DNA from 2 places in the Streptomyces sp. IBSBF 3136 genome. Region 1 is predicted to be linked to the other one. Evidence: riboswitches for the same ligand, from Rfam matches in the RefSeq annotation. Region 1 holds a riboswitch; the other holds the start of a gene.

Region 1 (3,730 bases):
CCGCTCGCCGAGAGTTCCTGCGCGGAGGTCACGCAGGGGGCGTAGCTGAACCCGTCGACCTCCATGTTCCCGTACTGGGCGTCGGGGGACCCGCCCTGGCCGTGCCACAGGAGCATCCAGATCTGGCCGGAGGAGGGGGTGGCGAGGGCGCGCAGCAGTGCCTCGTAGGCGTCGTACCGCCCGGGGGTGACCTGGCGCAGCATGTGCTCGACGCTGCCGCTTGGGCTCGCGCTCACCTGTCCGTACCGCCCCTTCGGTTCTTGCCCTGTGTGTGGAGACAGCTTATGCGCCCAAGGGCTCGGGGCCCCGTGTTCGTGCGCGGGTGCGGGTCGCTCCCGGCCGGTCGCGCAGTTCCCCGCGCCCCCCGGTCGTCACGCCGGCTTTCAGTGGCCGTACTGGTAGAAGGGCCGGACGTCGGTCTTCAGCCAGTCGCCGACCGGGTCCTGGGCGACGTCCAGGAGGATCAGGTTGACCGGCCACTTGACCGGGACTTTGCCGAGGGCCCGGCCGAGGGCCTCCAGCGGCAGGGCGCGCAGGTCGCCCTCCCACTGGGAGAGTTCCACCCCGACGAACATGACCGGGTCGGCCGTCTCGACGGCCGCGAGGCAGCGGCGGGCGGTGACGACCACGCCGGTCGCGGCGAACTCGGCGGCGGCCGCGGCGAGGAAGTCGACCGGGTCGTCCTGCCAGTCGGGCTCGAAGAGGCGGACCCGGCCGCCGGTGCCGGGACCGTCCAGCGGGGTACGGCCCGCGCGGCACAGCTCGGCCACCGCCTCCGGCGGCAGCGGCACGCCCACCACGCCGCCGGGGTTCACCGCGATCCCGGCCTGCGGGGGCAGGCCGCGGGCGAACTCCACCGCGGGGGCGATGGTGTACGACATGTGGGAGCCGGCCGCCTGGTGGAGCTGCTCCTCGGAGCTGAAGACCGGGACGAACACCTGGCCGTCGATCTCCATCGTGGGCAGGTCGAGCGGACCGCTGTGCGGACCGCCGCCGTTGGGCAGCGGGATCCAGACGAAGCTGCGGCCCAGCACCTCGATGATCCGCCCGCCGGCCGTGGGTATGCCGAGGGAGGCCGAGAGCACCTCCTCCAGCTCGTTGCCGGGCCAACCGCCGTGCGGGTGGGGGTGCGCCTGTGCCGGGAAGTCCGCGGGAATGTCCGCCGGGAAGTCCATCTGCCTACCGCCTGCTGGGAACCGTGCCTGTGGAGCAGAAGGCTAGCGGGTGCCTGTGACAGGCCCCGGCCCGATCAGCCGGTGAAGTCGATGCGCTGCAGGGCGTCCACCGCGGCCCGGTCGAGCAGCACCGCCGAGCCGCAGCCCGCGGGCGGTTCGCCGCGTTCCACCGCGCGCAGCAGCCGTGCGGTCGTGCGCCGGTGCCGGCGGAAGGCGTACCGGGACACCGCGCGGCCGCGCTCGCGCTGCCCGTCCTCGGCCGTCCGGGCCGTCACGTCGAGCAGGACCAGGTGCAGGGTGCCGCCCCGGCGGCGGGCCTCCCGGGCGAGCCAGGCACGCACCCAGGACTGGGTGCCGCAGTCGTGCACCACGAGGCCCGTGCCGGTGCGCAGGGCGCGCCTCAGCCCCGTGTAGTGCGCGAGGCGGACCAAGGGGCGGTAAAGCGCGTAGGGCAGGAAGCGGGGCATCCGGGTGTCCCAGCGGTCCCGGGTGTCCTGGGAGTCGACGCGCGGCCCGGGGACCGCGCGGCGCATCAGGGTGGACTTGCCGCTGCCCGGCAGGCCGGTGACCACCACCACGTCACGCGGCCCGAAGAGCAGGGCGCGCGGGCCGTGGCCGGCGCGCTCGCGCAGGTCGCGCACGGCGGCGGCGGGGCGCCCCGCGCGGTGTTCGAGGGCCGGGGCGGAGGGCTGTCCCGGCACCGCGACGCCCGCGGTGGTGACGTAGGCCGTGGTCCTGTTCACCGTCATCGTCCTCCCCTGGGGCTCGACAGATCCCCTGCCCCGCGACGTTAAAGAGAAGGTAATGGTTCGGGCCCTGCGGTTCGGTACGCGTACTGCCACAGGTCGGTCACAGATGCGGGCCCTGACGGGCGGGGGCGTGGCGTGCAATGATGTGCCCGCCAACTGCATACCGGCCGTTTGAATCCGCGCGGGAGAGTTCCCAGCCTCGTTCGCTGGGACGCCGAAGGAGCAAGTCCCTCCCTTGAATCTCTCAGGCACCGTTACCGCGTGGGCGAGGCACATCTGAAAAGCGGGCCGCTGCGACAGTGGCTCCACCCAAGGTGCAAGCCGTGACCGACCCCTCGCGGGGATCATGGCGAACCTCTCAGGTTCCGATGACAGATGGGGAGGAACGACCTCGCCCTCCCCCGCGCTCGGCTGCGTTCGCGTGGGGGGACCCCATCCGCCCCGGGAGACGACCGACCGATGAGCAGTACCGAACTCCGTCACACCGCGCTGGACGCCCTCCACCGCTCGCTCGGTGCGACGATGACCGACTTCGCGGGCTGGGACATGCCCCTGCGCTACGGCTCGGAACGCGACGAGCACCTGGCCGTGCGCACCAAGGCGGGTCTCTTCGACCTCTCCCACATGGGCGAGATCACGGTGACCGGCGCCGGCGCCGCCGCCCTGCTGAACCACGCCCTCGTCGGCAACATCGCCTCCGTCGGCGTCGGGCGGGCCCGCTACACCATGATCTGCCAGGCCGACGGCGGCATCCTGGACGACCTGATCGTCTACCGGCTCGCCGAGACCGAGTACATGGTCGTGGCCAACGCCTCCAACGCCCAGGTGGTGCTGGACGCGCTGACCGAGCGCGCCGAGGGCTTCGACGCCGAGGTGCGCGACGACCGGGACGCCTACGCGCTGATCGCGGTCCAGGGCCCGGAGTCCCCCGGCATCCTGAAGTCGCTCACGGACGCCGACCTGGACGGCCTGAAGTACTACGCGGGCCTGCCGGGCACCGTCGCGGGCGTCCCCGCGCTGATCGCCCGTACCGGCTACACCGGCGAGGACGGCTTCGAGCTGTTCGTGAAGCCCGAGCACGCGGTCGAGCTGTGGCAGGCGCTGACCAAGGCCGGCGAGGGCGCCGGCCTGGTGCCGTGCGGCCTGTCCTGCCGGGACACGCTGCGCCTGGAGGCGGGCATGCCGCTGTACGGGCACGAGCTGACCACCGCGCTGACGCCGTTCGACGCCGGCCTCGGCCGGGTGGTGAAGTTCGAGAAGGAGGGCGACTTCGTGGGCCGCGAGGCGCTGGCCGAGGCCGCCGCCAGAGCCGAGCAGAACCCGCCGCGCGTCCTGGTCGGCCTGGTCGCCGAGGGCCGCCGTGTGCCGCGGGCCGGGTTCGCCGTCGTCGCGGGCGGCGAGGTGATCGGCGAGGTCACCTCCGGCGCCCCCTCCCCCACCCTGGGCAAGCCGATCGCCATCGCGTACGTCGACGCGGCGCACGCGGCGCCGGGCACCGAGGGCGTCGGCGTGGACATCCGCGGCAGCCACGAGCCCTTCGAGGTCGTGGCACTGCCGTTCTACAAGCGCCAGAAGTAGACACTGGGCGCGGTCCGTCACCACGGCGTGACCCTGCGCACACCGGCCTGCCCCCGGCAGGTCCAGCAGTCCCCCTTCATCAGCACTCCCGCGCGTACAGGAGAATTCAGGCCATGAGCAACCCCCAGCAGCTGCGCTACAGCAAGGAGCACGAGTGGCTGTCGGCCGCCGAGAACGGCGTCTCGACGGTCGGCATCACCGAGTTCGCGGCCAACGCGCTCGGCGATG
Region 2 (3,730 bases), on a different contig from region 1:
TGCTGAAGGTGCGGCGCTACGACTTCTCGACGCTGACCCGTTCCGAGACGCTCCGCGGGCCCACCGACGATCCGGCGGTGATCCGGGAGGCGGCCGCGCGGCTGCTGGAGGCCGTGGACACCACGGGCGGGGTGCGGCTGCTCGGCGTCGGTGTCTCCGGGCTGGCCGACTACACCCAGGAGGACCTGTTCGCGCAGGCTGCGCAGCCCTCGCGGGCGGCGGAGACGGAGGAGGAGGCGGCGGGAACACCGGGAGCGGAGCCCGAGGCCGTCGCGGAGCGGCCGGAGCCGGTGGAGCGGCGCTGGCGGGCCGGTCAGGACGTGCGGCACGCCGAGTGGGGCCACGGCTGGGTGCAGGGCAGCGGCCTGGGCCGGGTGACCGTGCGCTTCGAGACGCCTCTGTCGGAGCCGGGGAGGGTGCGGACGTTCCGGGTGGAGGAGCCCGCGCTGGAGCCGGCCGATCCGCTGCCGCTGGTGCCGGACGCGGACCCGCTGCCGCGGGTTTCGCCGTGAGGGGTGGCTCAGGTCTCCTCCGTGCCCGCCAGCTTGCCGAAGTCGTGGTCGGGGAACGCGCGGGGCGGGATCACATCGAGACCGTAGTGGTGGTAGAGCTGCAGTTCCTGTTCGGGGGAGAGGTGGCGGCCGACGCCGAAGTCGGGAGCGTCCTTGATGAGCGAGCGGTCGAAGGGGACCTGGAGGGCACCTTCCACCAGTTCGCTGGGCTCGAGGGGCACGAAGGCGTCCCGGGAGAACAGGCCGGTGCGTATGGCCGCCCACTCCGGCACGCCCGTCGCGTCGTCGAGGTACACCTCGTCGATGGTGCCGATCTTGGTGCCATTGCGGTCGAACGCCTTGCGGCCGATCAGGTTGCGCGGATCGATGTCGGTCTGCACGGTCCCTCTCCCTCCAGCTGGTCGCAACTCATCCGTAAGCACAACAAAAGAGCACATTCGGGGAGGCGGCCACTCGAGGGCTCGGGCGTTGACCTCGCTGGTACGCTGACAGCGGCTGCTGACCCCGTGCGGGAGAGTCCTCCGACCACCTCGGAGGCGCCGAAGGAGCAAATCCTCCCCGGAATCTCTCAGGCTCACGTACCGCACGGACGAGGTCACTCTGGAAAGCAGAGCGGATGTCGCCGGCGTCCGCTCTCACCGACGGTGAAAGCCGGGCGCTTCGGGCGCCCGGTGAAGCTCTCAGGTTGAGATGACAGAGGGGGAGGCCGTCGGGACACCCGCGCCGTGGTGTCCCTCGAAGGTCGTGTCAGACCAGGAGGCCTCCGCAATGACCGCCCATCGCATTCCGCTCTCCGAGCTCGAAGCGGGCATCCCCTTCGAGCAGCGCCACATCGGGCCCGACCAGGAGGCGCGGGCCAAGATGCTCGCGCACGTCGGCTACGGCTCCCTCGACGAGCTGACCGCCGCCGCCGTTCCGGATGTGATCAAGAACGCCGACGCCCTGGACCTGCCGGGCGCCCGCACCGAGGCCGAGGTCCTCGCCGAGCTCCGCTCGCTGGCCGACCGCAACCAGGTCCTGGGTTCCATGATCGGGCTCGGATACTACGGGACCTTCACCCCGCCGGTCGTGCTGCGCAACGTCATGGAGAACCCCGCCTGGTACACGGCCTACACGCCGTACCAGCCGGAGATCTCGCAGGGCCGCCTGGAGGCCCTGCTGAACTTCCAGACGATGGTCGCCGAGCTGACCGGCCTGCCGACCTCCGGCGCCTCCCTCCTGGACGAGGGCACCGCCGCCGCCGAGGCGATGTCGCTGTCCCGGCGCATGGGCAAGAACAAGAAGGGCCTGTTCCTGGTCGACGCGGACGCCCTGCCGCAGACCATCGCCGTCATCGAGACGCGCGCCGAGCCGACCGGCGTGGAGGTGGTCGTCGCCGACCTCACCGACGGCATCCCGGCCGACATCGCCGCGCGCGAGATCAACGGCGTGCTGGTCCAGTACCCGGGCGCCTCCGGTGCCGTGCGCGACCTCAAGCCGGTCATCGAGCAGGCGCACGGACTGGGCGCGCTCGTCACCGTCGCCGCCGACCTGCTCGCGCTCACCTTGCTGACCTCCCCGGGTGAGCTGGGCGCCGACATCGCCATCGGCACGACCCAGCGCTTCGGCGTACCCATGGGCTTCGGCGGGCCGCACGCGGGCTACATGGCGGTGCGCGAGAAGTTCGCGCGCAGCCTGCCCGGCCGTCTCGTGGGCGTGTCCGTGGACGCCGACGGCCACAGGGCCTACCGCCTCGCGCTGCAGACCCGTGAGCAGCACATCCGCCGTGAGAAGGCCACCAGCAACATCTGTACCGCGCAGGTGCTGCTCGCCGTCATGGCCGGCATGTACGCCGTCTACCACGGTCCCGAGGGCCTCAGGACCATCGCCCGCCGCACCCACCGCTACGCCACGGTCCTCGCCGAGGGTCTGCGGGCCGGCGGTGTCGAGATCGTCCACGGCGCCTACTTCGACACGCTCACCGCCCGCGTCCCGGGCCGGGCCGCCGAGGTCGTCGCCGCCGCCCGCGCCGGCGGCGTCAACCTGCGCGCGGTCGACGCGGACCAGGTCTCGCTGGCCTGCGACGAGACGACCAACCGGGCCCAGCTCGCCGCCGTCTTCGCCGCCTTCGGCGTCGAGGGGGACATCGAGGCCCTGGACGCGGCCGCCGAGGAGGCGCTGCCCGAGGCGCTGCTGCGCACCGACGACTACCTGGCCCACCCGGTCTTCCACGAGCACCGCTCGGAGACCGCGATGCTGCGCTACCTGCGCAGGCTCGCCGACCGCGACTACGCGCTCGACCGCGGCATGATCCCGCTGGGCTCCTGCACCATGAAGCTCAACGCGACCACCGAGATGGAGCCGGTGACCTGGCCCGAGTTCGGCCAGCTGCACCCGTTCGCGCCCGCCGAGCAGGCCGAGGGCTACCTGACGCTCATCCACGAGCTGGAGGACCGCCTCGCCGAGGTCACCGGCTACGACAAGGTCTCGCTCCAGCCGAACGCCGGTTCGCAGGGCGAGCTGGCCGGCCTGCTGGCCGTGCGCGGCTACCACCGCGCCAACGGCGACGAGCAGCGCACCGTCTGCCTCATCCCGTCCTCCGCGCACGGCACCAACGCCGCCAGCGCCGTGATGGCCGGCATGAAGGTCGTCGTCGTCAAGACCGCCGAGGACGGCGAGATCGACGTCGCCGACCTGCGGGCCAAGATCGAGCAGTACCGCGACGAGCTGTCCGTCCTGATGATCACCTACCCGTCGACGCACGGCGTCTTCGAGGAGCACGTCGCGGACATCTGCGCCCAGGTCCACGAGGCCGGCGGCCAGGTGTACGTCGACGGCGCCAACCTCAACGCCCTGGTCGGCCTCGCCAAGCCGGGCCACTTCGGCGGCGACGTCTCGCACCTGAACCTGCACAAGACCTTCTGCATCCCGCACGGCGGCGGCGGCCCCGGCGTCGGCCCGGTCGCGGTCCGCGGGCACCTGGCCCCGTACCTGCCCAACCACCCGATGCAGCCGGCGGCCGGCCCGGAGACGGGCGTCGGCCCGATCTCGGCGGCGCCCTGGGGCAGCGCGGGCATCCTGCCCATCTCCTGGGCGTACGTCAGGCTGATGGGCGGCGAGGGCCTCAAGCGCGCCACCCAGGTGGCGGTGCTCTCCGCGAACTACATCGCCAAGCGTCTCGAGCCGCACTACCCGGTGCTCTACACCGGCCCCGGCGGTCTGGTCGCGCACGAGTGCAT

The links. A riboswitch is a leader RNA that binds a small molecule or an ion and turns the genes downstream of it on or off. The one in region 1 is predicted to bind glycine.
Region 2: another riboswitch for glycine. It lies ahead of gcvP (aminomethyl-transferring glycine dehydrogenase); the one in region 1 lies ahead of gcvT (glycine cleavage system aminomethyltransferase GcvT).

The regions. Positions count from the first base shown of each region.
Region 1 covers NZ_JAJSZC010000017.1:1,648-5,377, reverse strand. Annotated here, with positions in the region: gene V7E45_RS05960 (enhanced serine sensitivity protein SseB C-terminal domain-containing protein) at 1-203, opposite strand, end outside; gene V7E45_RS05955 (enhanced serine sensitivity protein SseB) at 384-1,175, opposite strand; gene V7E45_RS05950 (AAA family ATPase) at 1,250-1,924, opposite strand; glycine riboswitch at 2,097-2,194, shown strand; glycine riboswitch at 2,195-2,309, shown strand; gene gcvT (glycine cleavage system aminomethyltransferase GcvT) at 2,384-3,502, shown strand; gene gcvH (glycine cleavage system protein GcvH) at 3,616-3,730, shown strand, end outside.
Region 2 covers NZ_JAJSZC010000059.1:22,856-26,585, reverse strand. Annotated here, with positions in the region: partial or broken gene V7E45_RS15475 (DNA polymerase IV) at 1-599, shown strand, start outside; gene V7E45_RS15470 (PRC-barrel domain-containing protein) at 521-892, opposite strand; glycine riboswitch at 1,012-1,106, shown strand; gene gcvP (aminomethyl-transferring glycine dehydrogenase) at 1,281-3,730, shown strand, end outside.